One region of the Trichocoleus sp. FACHB-46 genome, then DNA from elsewhere that is predicted to be linked to it. Evidence: riboswitches for the same ligand, from Rfam matches in the RefSeq annotation. Region 1 holds a riboswitch; the other holds the start of a gene.

Region 1 (7,602 bases):
AGCGATCGTGGTGTTGGGATGGGGAACCACGCAGGCGAATCTACCCTATCGGCGGCAGATTCAGCTGACGGATACGGGCGATCGCATTATTTACGCTGCCCAACTGTATCAAGACCAACTACGGCTAGGGAATAGGCCTTTGGTGATCGTCAGTGCAGGCCCTAGGGGCGATTTGCAAGGCAAGCCTGAGGAAATCGTGGAAGCGAGGGACATTGAAACCTTACTGATCAATATGGGAGTGGCTAGAGACGACATTGTGGTGGAACCGACTGGCGTGGATGTGCGTACTAGCGCTGTCGCCGTAGGACGAATTTTGATGGAGCGGCGGTTGGGCGATCGCGTGATCTTAGTTTCTTCTGCCACGAATACTAGGCGAGCCGCTTTAACCTTTGCCAGGGTAGGCATTCGAGTTATTCCTCGACCCACGAATTTTTATACCTTTGAGTCGGGTGGCAGTCTCAAGCGCAGATTACGGATTGCCGACTTTGTCCCCAGCGCTGACACTCTGGTAGTCACGACTCGCGTGATTGAGGAATATTTGCTCTCGGTGTACTACTTCTTACGCGGCTGGCTCGCACCTTTGGGCATTTAGCTTGGCTCGCAGGGGAGTTGCCTGCTGCTGAGGTAATTCGTTTAGGATGATCAAAAGGTTGCTGGATTTTTGCTCATGGCTCGCTCTCAGCTACGGAAACTTGCGGCTTACTTACAACCCCACTGGAAAACTACTGTTTTAGGTGTTTTATCGCTGCTGATCGTCAATTTAGTTGGGGTCTATATCCCGCTGGTCATCCGCGACGCTGTTGACGACCTTCAAGTCACCTTCAGCTTCGACCAAGTTTTGTACTATGTAGGGCTGATTTTGGCCCTAGCGTCGGTCATGTGGGGAATTCGCATGGCCTCTCGGATTTTGCTCTTTGGCACCGGGAGGCAGGTCGAATTTGACTTGAAGCAGAAGATCTTCAATCACTTGCTAACCCTAGAGCCGTTTTACTTCTCACTCAACACTGCTGGGGATCTCATTAGCCGCGCGACAAGTGATGTAGACAATATTCGGCGGTTGGTGGGGTTTGCTGTGCTCAGTTTGGCAAATACCGTCTTTGCCTATACTTTGACCTTGCCCGTCATGCTGACGATTGACTGGAAGCTGAGCTTACTGGCGATCGCACCTTACCCATTCATGTTGATGTTGGTGCGTTTGTTTAGCGATCGCCTCCGCAATGAGCAGCTAGAGGTGCAAGAAGAACTGTCTAAAATGAGCGATCTGATTCAAGAGGACATGAGCGGCATCGCCTTGATCAAGATCTACGCTCAAGAGGAAAATGAGCGGCGAGCCTTCCGACAACTGAATCAGCAACTGCTCAAAGCCAATCTGAAGCTAGCTAGAACCCGCAATACCTTATTTCCTTTGTTGATCGGCATCGCCAGCCTCAGCATTTTGGTGCTGTTGTGGCAGGGGGCCAGAGCGATCGCCACGGGAGCGCTGAGTGTCGGTGACTTTATCGCCTTGCTCCTATATGTCGAACGCCTGATCTTCCCCACGGCACTGCTCGGCTTCACGATTACAGCCTATCAACGGGGTGAAGTCAGTATCGATCGCGTCGAGTCAATTTTGACGGTGGAACCGAAGATCAAAAACGAGCCCGATGTGGTGCCGTTAACTCTAGCAGAGGTCAAAGGTCGCCTCAGCGCCCGTGATCTCAGCTTTACCTATCCTGGCGCCGTCATACCAGCGCTGCAAAATGTCAGCTTCACAATCGAACCGGGAGAAACCGTCGCGATCGTAGGGCCAATTGGGTCAGGTAAGTCCACCTTGGCAAATGCGATCCCCCGACTGCTGGATATTGTGTCAGAGCAACTGTTTGTCGATGACTACGACATTACTCAGTTGCGCTTGCAGGATTTGCGATCTGCGATCGCGTATGTGCCCCAAGACAGCTTCCTCTTCAGCACCACAGTCAAGAACAATATCCGCTATGGCGACCCTCTAGCAGAACAGCCAGAGGTAGAGTACGCGTCCAAACAAGCTCAAATTCACCAAGAAATTCTCAATTTCCCGCACCAGTACGAAACAGTGGTAGGTGAACGAGGGATTACGTTGTCTGGTGGGCAACGCCAACGCAGCGCCCTAGGCAGAGCTTTATTGGTTGATGCGCCCATTTTGATTTTGGATGATGCCCTCTCTAGCGTAGATAACCAAACCGCCACCCAAATTCTGAAAAATTTGTCGGAAGGTACACAACGTAAAACGGTGCTGTTTATCTCTCACCAACTGGCCGCCGCCGCTACCGCCGATCGCATTTTTGTCATGGATCACGGTCACATTGTCCAAATGGGCACCCATGATCAACTGCTCAAGCAGCCTGGACTATACCAAACTCTATGGAGCCAGCATGCCTTAGAAGAAATGCTACGCTAGGAACCAAAATCTGGGGTCGCAGTTTTGTGGCAAAAACGTTTATGTCAATAAACAGTGATATGATTGCCCTACTCATGCGGTTCTAGTGAGGAACAGTCACTAGAGGTAACGGGGAAAGTTCGGTGCAAATCCGACGCTGTCCCGCAACTGTGAAGGAATTTTTTGCTCAGCTAAGTAAAAATTTCCTAGCCAGGATGCCCGCCGGTGGGAAGTTCTATAGCTCTAAAGTGCGAGGTACACCATGAGAACTGCATCCCTAACTTCTGGCTCACTTCAGCAACAGGCCGTCCGTTGGACACTTTCGGTGCCTGTGCAAGCCACCTTATTTACTTCCTTGTGTGCGTTGACGCTCTGGACGGTTTACTTCTCAAGCTATCCTGCCGCCCACAACCAAATGCACTCGCTACGCCACCATACCTTGAGTGTTAGCTGCCACTAGAATTTCGCGCTTCGTCAGAATTCTTATCTCTCAGCATCCTCAAAGGTTCTAAGTCATAATGGCAAAAATTAAACTTGTTTCGCTCCTCAGCTTATTAGGGCTGCTAGGAGCTTTAGGCTATGGTGCGGTTGGGCGATCGCAACTCCTACAGCCATCGGTGAAGCTGGCAACTGAACCATCTACCACTCAGTTACTACCCTTTGAGGCCGATGCCGCGCAGCCCCAAAATCCAGTGCAAATGACGCTACAAGCGCTGGATGCAACCGGGAAGCCACTGCAAAATGCCAACATTCATGTCAAACTGCTAACCCCGCCTACGAATCCTTGGTTGCCCACCGACTTTCCCATCGTTGAGGGCACCAAGCTACTGGATTTGGCGGCGATCGCCGCTAACGGTCAACTGCAATTTCAGCAAATGCTCCCGATTCGCGGTGACTACCAACTCCAAGTCGAAGTTATACCAACCGTTGCTAATGCCTTTGCACCTTTCCAGCAAACCTTAACTTTGTCCGTCGCCGAAAATTCAATTAAATATCGCAACTTCGCCATCCTAGCCGTGATTTTGGTGGCAGTAGGTTTCGGCGGCGGTTGGGTGATTGGTGGCAAGCAAGAGTTGCAACCTGGAGAAATTGCCCCTCAGCGAGTTCGGCTGTTGCTGAGCGGAGCCATTGTGGTCGCGATCGCTGCTCTGCTAGTCGTCAATATTAGTGCTGAACTGTCTCACTCCCATGAGCACTCTCACGAACATGAGCATAGAGATAAGGCGATCGCCGCTTTGCCGTCTAGTGCGAACACGCAAGGCTTGGAGGTGAAGCTGTTAGGGCATCACCATGCCATGGTAGGCGAACCTGCTGAGTTGGCTGTACAGGCGATCGATGTGAAAACGGGTCAACCAGCAACTGATGTGGTGTTTGACATCAAAGCCAAATCTTTAGAAGCAGGCTGGGTTGCATTTACTCACCAAGCAACACCCAATAACCAAGGTGAATTTGCTTGGCAACAACAGTTTTTTGATGGCGCACCCCATCAAGTGGAAGTTGAAGTCACACCCAAACCCGGTGCGGCTCGTCAGTTTTCATCCTTCAAAGTGGCTCAAGAGATTGAAGTTGAGGGCGTAGAGCCACCGTTGCGATCGCGCCTCCTTTCCCTTGGCTACTTTATCAGCATTTTGCTGGTCGGCTTAGGACTGGGCTTATGGATACAACAACGGCGACAACCACGATCGCTCCTTGACAGCAAGGCGTTAAATTAGACATAATGGCAAATTGTCTGTCTATTCCTGCTCGGACCAGGTGAAGGCATCACAAAAAGCTGGCATGCTGATTGTGCAAAGCATTTCATAAAGAGCATTAGCCAGCTACCTGTACGGCAACTGTTAGGAGAATTTCATGGCTTACGCAATTATTGAGACGGGTGGTAAGCAACTGCGGGTAGAACCCGGTCGCTTTTATGATGTAGAGCGGATTGCGGGTGATGTCGATGCCGCTGTCACCATTGACAAAGTGCTATTTGTGCAAAACGACGGTGAAATTTCTGTTGGTCAGCCTTTAGTAGCAGGGGCAGCAGTTCAAGGTACCATCCTGCGCCAACTGCGAGGCCGTAAAATCATCGTGTACAAGATGCAGCCTAAGAAAAAAACCCGTAAGAAGCAGGGTCACCGTCAAGAATTAACCCGCTTGATGATCAACTCCATCAACCTGAATGGCACCGAGTTGGGTGCGGGCGAAGGCTAAGATCAAGTCAGGCAGCGTTGTCAACTTGCAAAACTTGTAGAGATCTCTGAGGGAACAATGGCTCATAAGAAAGGTACAGGTAGTACTCGTAACGGTCGCGACTCAAATGCTCAGCGCCTCGGCGTCAAGCGCTTCGGCGGTCAAGTGGTTCGTGCTGGCAACATCCTAGTGCGTCAACGTGGCACCAAGTTCCACCCTGGTAGCAACGTCGGTCGTGGCAGCGATGACACTCTCTTCGCTCTCGTTGATGGTGTTGTCACCTTCGAAAGAAAAGGTAAGAGCGGCAAGAAAGTCAGCGTTTATCCCGCTGCTGCTGAAGCTCCTGTTGCAGTTACTGCATAAGCTAAGGCGATCGCGATTTGCTAAATCGATTGTGGGGGCACAGCATGCTGTGCCCCTATTTTGTTTGCTTAAAATCCGGAGTTTTACAGAACGTTACTGAGTTGTGAGTGGGCAAGCAACAAGCCTTAAACTAGTAGACTGTTGAGAAATTTGAGAGTTAGCTAACCTTTCGTTACGAGGTTGCTAAGCCAGGTAGGTTTTTCTAAATTTTTACCTTTAGTAGACGCTATGTTTCCGACCCATCGCCCTCGCCGCTTGCGTGCCAATCCTCAGCTTCGTCGGATGGTACGTGAAACTATTGTCACCACCAGCGATTTGATCTACCCGCTGTTTGCCGTTCCGGGAGAGGCGATCGCTCAGGAAGTTCGCTCCATGCCAGGCGTTTACCAACTCTCCATCGACAAAATTGTGGAGGAAGCCAAGGAAGTCTATGACTTGGGCATTCCCGCAATTATTCTGTTTGGCATTCCCGCCGACAAAGACACCGACGCAACAGGGGCTTGGCATGAGTGTGGCATGGTCCAGAAAGCGGCGACTGCGGTCAAAGAAGCAGTCCCTGACCTGATCGTCATTGTTGACACCTGCCTGTGCGAGTACACCTCTCATGGTCACTGCGGCTACTTGCAAGTGGGGGATTTGAGTGGACGGGTGCTGAATGACCCTACTTTAGAGCTGCTGAAGAAAACAGCAGTTTCCCAAGCAAAAGCAGGTGCTGACATCATCGCGCCTTCTGGAATGATGGATGGCTTTGTGCAAGCGATTCGTCAGGGCTTGGATGAAGCAGGTTTCCAAGATCTGCCGATTCTTTCCTACGCCGCCAAGTACGCCTCTGCCTACTACGGCCCTTTCCGGGATGCGGCTGATTCTGCGCCTCAGTTTGGCGATCGTCGTACCTACCAGATGGACCCTGGCAATGCCCGTGAAGCCCTTAAGGAAATTGAGCTGGACATTGCCGAAGGCGCGGACATGCTGATGGTCAAGCCTGCGCTGGCCTACATGGACATCATCTGGCGCGTTAAAGAGGCAACCAACTTGCCTGTCGCAGCTTATAACGTATCCGGTGAATACTCGATGGTGAAAGCCGCAGCCCTCAACGGCTGGATCGACGAAGAAAAAGTCGTGATGGAAACCATGACCAGCTTCAAGCGTGCGGGTGCTGACCTGATCCTCACCTACCACGCTAAAGATATTGCCCGTTGGTTGGGTGCTTAACCGCTCCCCCGTCCCCTCTCCTTGTAGGAGAGGGGTGCCCTCAGACTTGCGGGTTGAATAAAGCGTCTAGAGCGATCGCTTGGGCGGCAGGCATTTGGCCGTAGGTAAAGACATAGGGTACATCAGCAGGAAGGTGGGGAATAAATTTCTCCAATGCATAAGGACTACCGTAGATCACCAATGCTTGGAGTTGATTCGTTTCCAGCAAAAATTTAAACCAATCTTGCGCTGTCTGAGTCAGCCCAGCACTGCCCCGGAACGGGTTGCCACGAATAAATAGTTGCAGCAGGGTTGGTTGGGGAGTTGTGAGTTGAGACTCAAAGGCGATCGCTGGAGTATGACTATCTACCAATTGCAAGTGATAACCCTTGTTCTGGGGTAGGGCGATCGCCGGGGTATATCGTCCTAAAAACTCACCAGCAGCTAAGGCATCGTCCACCACCACGACATTACGTAAAGTTTGGCCCTCGCTCGGTTGACTCAGACGCGACTCTTTAGGCAGGTGCATCTGCATGGAGTCCTGGAGGATGCCATTGACGGTGGCGATCGCCTCTGGCGTCGAGAGTTGCTCTAACTGAATTGGCGGTGGCGGTAAATTTTCCCAAGCGTGGGTGATGTCAGCACTTTCGGGCATCGGGGAGCAAACTTTGAACTTGGCCCGCCAAATCCGTTCTACCGACGCTTGAATGCGTTCTGGCGTAATCCGACCTGTTTCTACGGCTTCACATACCGCTTTGATGGCACCTTCGGGGTCAAGCGGCATCAACAAAATGTCTGCGCCTGCTTCCACGGCCAACACTGGCGCTTCATTCACGCCATAGCGGTTAGCGATCGCGCCCATGACTAAGGCATCGGTGACAATCAAGCCCTCGAAGCCTAAGTTTTGCCGCAGTTCTTGAGTCAGAATCCGGTGAGAAAGGGTCGCCGGAAACTGGGCATCCCACGCAGGGATTTGCAGGTGAGCACTCATTACCGCATCGACACCTGCCGCGATCGCACTCTTGAAAGGAGGCAGTTCAATCTCAGCAAAACGTTTTTCAGAATGCGTAAGAACGGGCAAATCCAGGTGCGAATCTGTAGCAGTGTCGCCATGGCCTGGAAAATGTTTAGCAGCCGTTAGAACTGGATGCTGTTGAGCACCTTGAATAAACGCCGTTGCCAGCTTCGATACCGTTTCTGGCGTTTCCCCAAATGCCCGGACGTTGATCACTGGGTTGTGGGAATTGTTGTTGACATCCACAGTTGGAGCCAACACCCAGTTAAGGCCGATCGCTAGCGCTTCTTGAGCCGTGTAAGCTCCCATCGCCTCGGCATAGTGCAAAGCTTGGGCTAAATTAGTTTGGGCGATCGCGTTGAGGGCCATCGGGGGCGGAAACCAAGTGGCACCGGAAAAGCGCTGCCCTACCCCTTCCTCAATATCAGCGGCAATTAGGAGGGGAATTTGCGCCCACTCTTGGAGT
Region 2 (7,602 bases), on a different contig from region 1:
CAACTGCTCCAAACCTTGCCGTCAGCCACAATCATGATGGCGATTTATGGTGGGGCGACGCTTCTGTTTACTCCAACTGCTGCCCCGCAAAAACTTCTCAGTTTGGATACATTTCATTGGATTGCCTTGCTCTTTTGCGCGTTAAATACTTTGATTGCTTATGGTGCCTTTGCGGAAGCGCTGGATCATTGGGAAGCCTCTAGAGTTAGTGCGGTTCTCTCGCTGACTCCAGTAGTGACCATTGGCACTATGTTAGGATTGCCTGTCTTCTGGCCGACCCTAATTGCCCCGGAGCAACTAACTATTTTAGGGATTGTGGGGGCGATTTTTGTGGTGTCGGGGTCTTTTGCGATCGCCTTAGGCCAAAGACCAAAGAGAGACCCATCTGCAGTAAAATCATAAAAAGATCTAAACTCCGACCGGAAAACCGGAGTTTTGTGTCATGATCACAAGTTAGAATATTTGCTTCTGACTCGCATACTTAGACCACAGGAAATCTCGGTTATGGTTCTCCAACTTGGTGACGTAGTTCCCAACTTTACGCAGCAATCCAGCGAAGGCGAAATCAACTTCTATGACTGGGCTGGCGATAGCTGGGTTGTTTTCTTCTCTCACCCTGCTGACTACACGCCAGTTTGCACCACCGAACTTGGCGAAGTTGCTAAGCTCAAGCCTGAATTCGACAAGCGCAATGCTAAAGTGATCGCGCTAAGTGTTGATGATGCTGAGTCCCACAAAGGCTGGATCGGTGACATCAACGAAATTCAGAACACTACGGTTAACTACCCAATCTTGGCAGACGACGACAAGAAGGTGTCTGATCTGTACGGCATGATTCACCCCAATGCCAATGCCAAGTTGACGGTTCGCACCGTATTCGTGATCGATCCTCAAAGAAAACTGCGTTTGACGATCACCTATCCCCCCAGCACTGGTCGTAACTTCCAAGAAATCTTGCGGGTCATCGACTCTCTGCAGCTGACCGACAACTACAGCGTTGCCACTCCTGTGAACTGGAAAGATGGCGATGATGTTGTAGTCGTACCTTCTATCCCCACCGAAGAAGCGAAGCAGAAGTTCCCCAAAGGTGTGACCGAAATCAGACCTTACCTCCGCATGACCCCCCAACCCGACAAATAAGCGGCTCGCGGTCAAATTAATTTCTGTAGGGTGGGCAATGCCCACCTTATTTTTTGGGGAATTTTGGCTGAGGCGATCGCCCCCTAAAACCGCAATCCTGCCACGTCTATGAGTCAAAATTTTTAAAGGGAAGCAATAGGTAAATTGAGCATGGATATTAAAAACGGATTTGTCGGCAGCGTCGGCAACACACCCTTAATTCGGTTGCACAGCTTTAGCGAAGAAACGGGGTGCGAAATTTTAGGCAAGGCCGAGTTCCTTAACCCAGGTGGCTCTGTGAAAGACCGGGCTGCGCTATACATGATTGAAGATGCCGAACGCAAAGGGTTGCTCAAGCCTGGTGGCACCGTAGTAGAAGGCACCGCAGGCAATACAGGCATTGGTTTGGCGCATATCTGCAACGCTAAGGGCTACAAGTGCCTGATCATCATCCCTGACACCCAATCCCAAGAAAAAATTGACACACTACGAACTTTAGGCGCTGAAGTGCGTCCTGTTCCTGCCGTACCTTACAAAGACCCCAACAACTACGTCAGGCTTTCTGGCCGCATTGCAGAAGAGATGGAGAATGCGATCTGGGCAAACCAGTTCGATAACTTAGCCAATCGGTTGGCTCATTACCACACGACTGGGCCAGAAATCTGGGCGCAAACTGAGGGCAAAGTTGATGCTTGGATTACCTCGACTGGCACAGGTGGAACCTACGCTGGGGTGGCAATGTTTCTCAAGGAAAAGAACCCTAACATCAGAGCAGTATTGGCTGACCCAATGGGTAGCGGTCTCTACAGCTATGTGAAAACGGGAGAAATTCACATAGAAGGAAGTTCCATTACCGAGGGTATTGGCAACAGCCGCGTTACAGCCAATATGGAAGGGGCACCTGCGGATGATGCCATTCGCATTCATGACCAAGAGTGTGTAGAGGTTGTGTATCGCCTGCTGCGAGAAGAAGGCTTATTTTTGGGCGGCTCCAGTGGGATTAACGTCGCTGCGTCAGTGGCACTGGCAAAACAAATGGGGCCCGGACATACCATTGTGACTATTTTGTGTGATAGCGGCTCCCGGTATCAATCACGGTTGTTCAATCTGGATTGGCTCGCTCAAAAAGGATTATCTCCAGAAGCGATCGCCACTGCCTAAACTATCTCCCGCCAGCTTCCTTCTAGCACTTCGATGCGCCACCCGCTCTCAAGCTATGGCAACAGCCATATTGGCTAGGGGTATATTCGCCAGGGATATTTGTGGGTGGCATGTGCCATCAGGTTCCCACCCACGACTGAGTAAGCTTCCGCTTGGACTTGCGACCATAAACATAAGCTGACGGATTAAGTCAGTGGAGCGGGTCAGGATAGGAGGCAAAGACATGGTGGAATCTTGGATGATTATTGGTGGCATCACCTTTTTGGTGGCTTTAGGGGCAGCTTGGATCAGACCCCGCGATACTGTCTGGGCAGTAGAGCTACAGCGTCCTTTGTGGCTCTTCTTTGAGCCTCTAATTCCGGTGATTTGGACTTTTGTGTTTAGTTGTGGGGCTGCTTCTGCCTATTTGGTATGGGAAAAGAATCCAGGTAGCTTGCAAATGTGGCTCCTAATGGCGCTGTACCTACTACTAGAAGTAATTACTGTTGCTTACATTCCGCTTACTCTCAGGCTGCGAAATATTAAAGTCGGGGTGGTGTTAGGCGGTATTGGTGTGGTTTTAGGAGTTTTCCTCGCTAGCTCCATCTTGTCAATTTCGGGTTTGGCAGTGCTTTTGCTCTTGCCGTACTTAATTTGGAGTCCGATTGGCACCTATGCCACATTGGAAATGATGCGGCTCAACCCTGAGGCAGCACACTAATCTTTCCGCTGGTCGATTACGGTTGACCTAATGCCCTGACACAATCGCTTCATAACTTACTCTTTGCTCAGAACCGTCAGATCTGATTTGAGCTAAGTGAAGTGTGTGGCCCAGAGGAAGCAAAAAGCATGATCAAGTCTTGGATGGTAATTGCAGCCGTAACCTTTTTAGTGGCGATCGGTGGTAGTGTGATTCGGCCCCGTGATGTGAAATGGTTTCGGCGCTTACGTCGTCCAAGCTGGCTCACTTTTGAACCTGCCATTCCAGTGATTTGGGCGGTGGTTTTTGTCTGTGGCGCATGGTCTGCCTACAACATTTGGGAACGAGACCCTGGCAGCTCAAAAACCTGGTTTCTCATGGGTTTCTATCTGCTATTAGAAATTGTGACAATTGTCTACCAGCCTCTGACGTTGTGGCTGCGTAACCTCACCATTGGTACGTTCATTGGCGGTACTGGAGCAGTTCTAGGTTGGATTCTGGCAGCGGTGGTTGCACCCGTTTCGGCTACTGCCGCTGCCCTCCTCATTCCCTATTTAATCTGGAGCCCGATTGGTACCTATGCGACTTGGGAGTTGGCAAAGCTGAATCCAGAATCTGCTTAAACTTGTGCTTAGATAAGCCAGTCAAAGGGCAGTTTGAGCCATTGCGGTTGGGTCGAAATGTAGCGATCGCGACTTTTGTTCTAAGCTGGATGAGATGAATTGGCTGGTAGACGCAATCAGCCATCTCGGCTTAATAAGGAGAGACCATGACTCGCGCCATAATGGAAACCGCCAAAGGCACGATTAACCTGGAGCTATTTGACCAGGATGCGCCTAACACGGTGCAGAACTTTACCGATCTTGCGAATAAAGGGTTTTACGACGGTCTGACCTTTCACCGCGTGATTTCTGACTTTATGATTCAGGGTGGCTGTCCTCAAGGCACAGGCACTGGAGGTCCGGGCTACAAAATTAAATGCGAAACGGCTGGCAACCCCAACAAGCACTTGGCGGGTAGCCTGTCGATGGCTCACGCTGGTAAAGATACAGGCGGCAGCCAATTCTTTATTTGCCACTCACCTCAGCCCCACCTTGACGGCAAGCACACCGTGTTTGGCAAAACGGAAGATATAGATGTCGTGAATGCAATTCGGAAAGACGACAAAATCTTCTCCGTCAAGATCGAATCCTAGGTAAATCTTAGGTAGAAGTAGTGTCGCGATCGCCTCATGGCTTATCCAAGGAGCGATCGCCCAAGTTCCAAGCAATTCGCGAATACCTAAGCCCCCTATCTAATTGCCATTCCAATAGTCAAAACCGTACCCTAAAACCAACTTCTGGAGGAGGTCTGGAGGACGCAGCCGTCCTTCAGCGGGGGTTTGGGGGCAAGCGCCCCCAAGGGTTTGGTTCTAGTAAATGTGCTTGCACACCCAACTAAAAGATCATCGAGCGATCGCCCTCAACCCCCTCCCCCGCATACAGTCCCAAGAACAGATGGGATAAGATAACGAAGCACACGTGAACAGTAGCCAGATAGGGAAAATCCGGTGCGAGTCCGGTGCTGTGCCGCAGCTGTCAATGGAGCTGAAAATTCGGATTTAGTAGAGTGTCAGCTCTCCTCAGCCAGAACGCCTATCTGTTACCACTTCACTCACTTCCTGCGTCGCACGGGAAAGAGGATTTGACTCATGTTAACTACCAATTCAACCCTGTTGAATACAATCGATGCTGCTGCTCCAGCGGCACAACTACCGCCTCTGCCCATGCAGCGACCTTTACTGCTGATTGGGCATGGCAGTCGGGATGAAGATGGACGGCGGAGCTTTCTCGAATTTGCCGCAGCGTACCAAGCTCTAGATACCTCCCGCCCCGCAGTTCCTTGCTTCCTCGAACTCACCGCTCCCTCCATTCAAGAAGGCGTTGATCAGTGCGTCGAACAGGGCTACACCGAATTTTCCGTTTTGCCAATTTTGCTCTTTGCCGCACGACATAACAAATTTGATGTCACCAACGAACTCGATCGCGCTCGGCAGCGGCATCCCCAGGTCAAGTTTCACTACGGGCGGCACTTTGGCATCACTCCTGGCATTTTGGAGTTGTGGCGATCGCGCCTAGCCGAACTCGACCAACCTCAATGGAACCCCCAAGGCATCGAGCGCAAAGATACCGTCCTGCTGTTTGTGGGGCGTGGAGCCAGCGACCCAGATGCCAACGGTGATGTTTACAAAATGGCTCGGATTCTCTGGGAAGGCAGCGGCTATAGCACCGTCGAAACCTGCTTTATTGGCATCACCCATCCCCGCTTAGAAGAAGGCTTCCGTCGCGCCCGCCTGTATGAACCAAAGCGGATTATCGTCCTGCCTTACTTCTTGTTTACTGGGTTGCTGATGAAGAAAATCTTTGACATCACCACGCAGCAACAAGACCTGCACCCCGACATCTCCATGACCTGCTTGCCAGAAATGGGCTTGCATCCGCAACTCTTCTCCATTTTGCGGGAGCGAGAAATTGAAACCCAACTGGGCCAAGTGCAGATGAACTGCGAGATGTGTAAGTTTCGCTTAGCGGCTGTTGCTAATGGTGGCAGTCATGGCCACGGGCATGATCATGGGCATGGTCACGATCACGGTCATAATCATGAGCAGGCTCACGGACATGAGCACGGCCACGGGCATGGTCACGATCATCCTACCGTTGACCCCTACGCCGAACCCGCTCAATATCACGAGAGAATTTGGCAAGTTCCCTAAAGACCTAGAGCCACTAAAGCGATCGCCAGCTAGACTCTAGAAGGTTGGTTAATGCAAGGGGATGGACAAGAAGTTTCAGACTGGACTAGTCTGCTTACTCTCTTTGATGTTGGTGGTTGTGCTTTTGGTTGTGCCAGCACAGCGGCCTAAGCTACCAGCGGCCCCAGCATTAACCGAGCTACGCGGAGTCTGGCTGACCAATGTAGCAAGTGCGGTCCTGTTTCGGCCTGGGGGAGTCAAGCAAGCCTTCAAGCAGCTATCTCAGCTCCACTTCAATACGGTTTACCCTGTCGTGTGGAACCGGGGGCATACACTCTATCCCAGCTTTGTGCTCAAGCGGAGCATTGGGCGATCGCAAGACCCCATGCTAACGAGTCTGCGTTTAGGCAAAGACGTTTTAGCGGAGATGGTTCAGCAGGGCCATCAACAGGGACTCAGGATCATTCCTTGGTTTGAGTACGGCTTTATGGCTCCCGCTGGCTCGGCATTAGTCCAGCAGCACCCCGATTGGCTCACCAGCCGTCAAGATGGCACTACAGCCATTCGCTCAGATTGGGAGCAATTAGCTTTACCCAATGCTACAAAGTCGCGATCGCCATCCTGGTTAGAATTCGCTCAGCAGAAACTGCGGCAGCCGTTTGGCATCAGTCGAGTTTGGCTGAACCCTCTGCACCCAGAGGTGCAAACCCTGATGGTAGATCTGATTGTAGAAGTCGTGACTCGCTACGATGTCGCTGGGATTCAATTGGATGACCACTTTGGGTTGCCAGTAGATTTTGGTTACGACGATTTTACGGTCAAGCTTTACCAGCAAGAACATGGGAGTAAACCGCCTCCTGATGACCCGCTAGACCCAGAATGGATGCGCTGGCGAGCGAATAAAATTACCGCTTTGATGGAGCAAATTTTTCGCGCCGTGAAAGTGGTGCGGCCCTATTGCTTAATCACGCTATCCCCCAACTCTCAAGGGTTTTCCTACAGAACCTACCTGCAAGATTGGCAAACCTGGGTGCGGCAGGGCTGGATTGAAGAACTGGTTTTACAGGTCTATCGCCAAAGGTTGTCTACTTTTGTAGCGGAACTAAAGCAACCTGCAGTGCAGTTCGCGCGTCAACGGATTCCAGTGGCGATCGGCATTCACACAGGCTCTTGGGGGCAGCCCGTCAACATGCAGCAGATTCAGGAACAAGTCCAGGCTGCGCGTGAGCAAGGGTTTGATGGTGTCTCCTTTTTTTACTGGGAGAGCTTGTGGAGCTATATTGCGCCTGAATCGCCTCAGATGCGGCGGCAAGGATTCAAAACTTTGTTTGTTGCGCCCGCTCAACCCCCCAGGACAAATCGCTAGATGGGTCATTCAACTCCCGCTCTATTTTTAGCCCAGCCTGGACAAAGGTTGGCCTACCGCTTTTGCCTGCAATGGATAGGAGGCAATATTTTAGGATTTTTGATTAGCCTTTATTGGTTAGAAGTGGGCGAAAGAGCCGCTTTGCAAGGCTTGGAAGGCGCGATCGGCGGTACTGTAATTGGTTTAGCGCAGTGGCTAGTGTTGCGACGCTGGTGTCCTCAAGCAGGCTGGTGGATCTTGTCTAGTACCCTCTGCTGGACTGTTTTAGGAGCTAGCAAATTAGGGGCTTTGGGCTGGGTCGTGCCGCAAACCCACTCAGATTTGTTGCGATTGTTCTACGGGCTGGTAGATGGCATGAAGATGGGAGCCATACTCGGAGTGGGCCAATGGCTGGTGTTGCGGCAATGTTTTGCGGATGCAAAAGTCTGGATATGCGTCAGTGTCTTAGCTTGGGCGATCGCGCTTGGCAGCGGTTGGGTGATCGGTGGCTGGCTGCACACGATCACAGGTTTGTTTCTAGGGGAGGTGATTGGGTTAGCCTTAGTT

Evidence for each region. A riboswitch is a leader RNA that binds a small molecule or an ion and turns the genes downstream of it on or off. The one in region 1 is predicted to bind cobalamin.
Region 2: linked by a shared signal. The riboswitch ahead of H6F72_RS09815 (sirohydrochlorin chelatase) and the one ahead of H6F72_RS11325 (CbtB-domain containing protein) in region 1 are both predicted to bind cobalamin.

Annotation. Positions count from the first base shown of each region.
Region 1 covers NZ_JACJOD010000014.1:218,383-225,984, forward strand. The annotation lists gene H6F72_RS11315 (YdcF family protein) at 1-592, shown strand, start outside; gene H6F72_RS11320 (ABC transporter ATP-binding protein) at 668-2,416, shown strand; cobalamin riboswitch at 2,477-2,637, shown strand; gene H6F72_RS11325 (CbtB-domain containing protein) at 2,658-2,855, shown strand; gene H6F72_RS11330 (hypothetical protein) at 2,914-4,107, shown strand; gene rplU (50S ribosomal protein L21) at 4,244-4,588, shown strand; gene rpmA (50S ribosomal protein L27) at 4,646-4,930, shown strand; gene hemB (porphobilinogen synthase) at 5,159-6,142, shown strand; gene H6F72_RS11350 (glycoside hydrolase family 3 N-terminal domain-containing protein) at 6,183-7,602, opposite strand, start outside.
Region 2 covers NZ_JACJOD010000013.1:468,732-476,333, reverse strand. The annotation lists gene H6F72_RS09850 (DMT family transporter) at 1-402, shown strand, start outside; gene H6F72_RS09845 (peroxiredoxin) at 505-1,140, shown strand; gene H6F72_RS09840 (cysteine synthase A) at 1,291-2,280, shown strand; gene H6F72_RS09835 (tryptophan-rich sensory protein) at 2,504-2,980, shown strand; gene H6F72_RS09830 (TspO/MBR family protein) at 3,109-3,582, shown strand; gene H6F72_RS09825 (peptidylprolyl isomerase) at 3,729-4,154, shown strand; gene H6F72_RS09820 (hypothetical protein) at 4,175-4,399, shown strand; cobalamin riboswitch at 4,453-4,616, shown strand; gene H6F72_RS09815 (sirohydrochlorin chelatase) at 4,650-5,711, shown strand; gene H6F72_RS09810 (glycoside hydrolase family 10 protein) at 5,773-7,056, shown strand; gene H6F72_RS09805 (hypothetical protein) at 7,057-7,602, shown strand, end outside.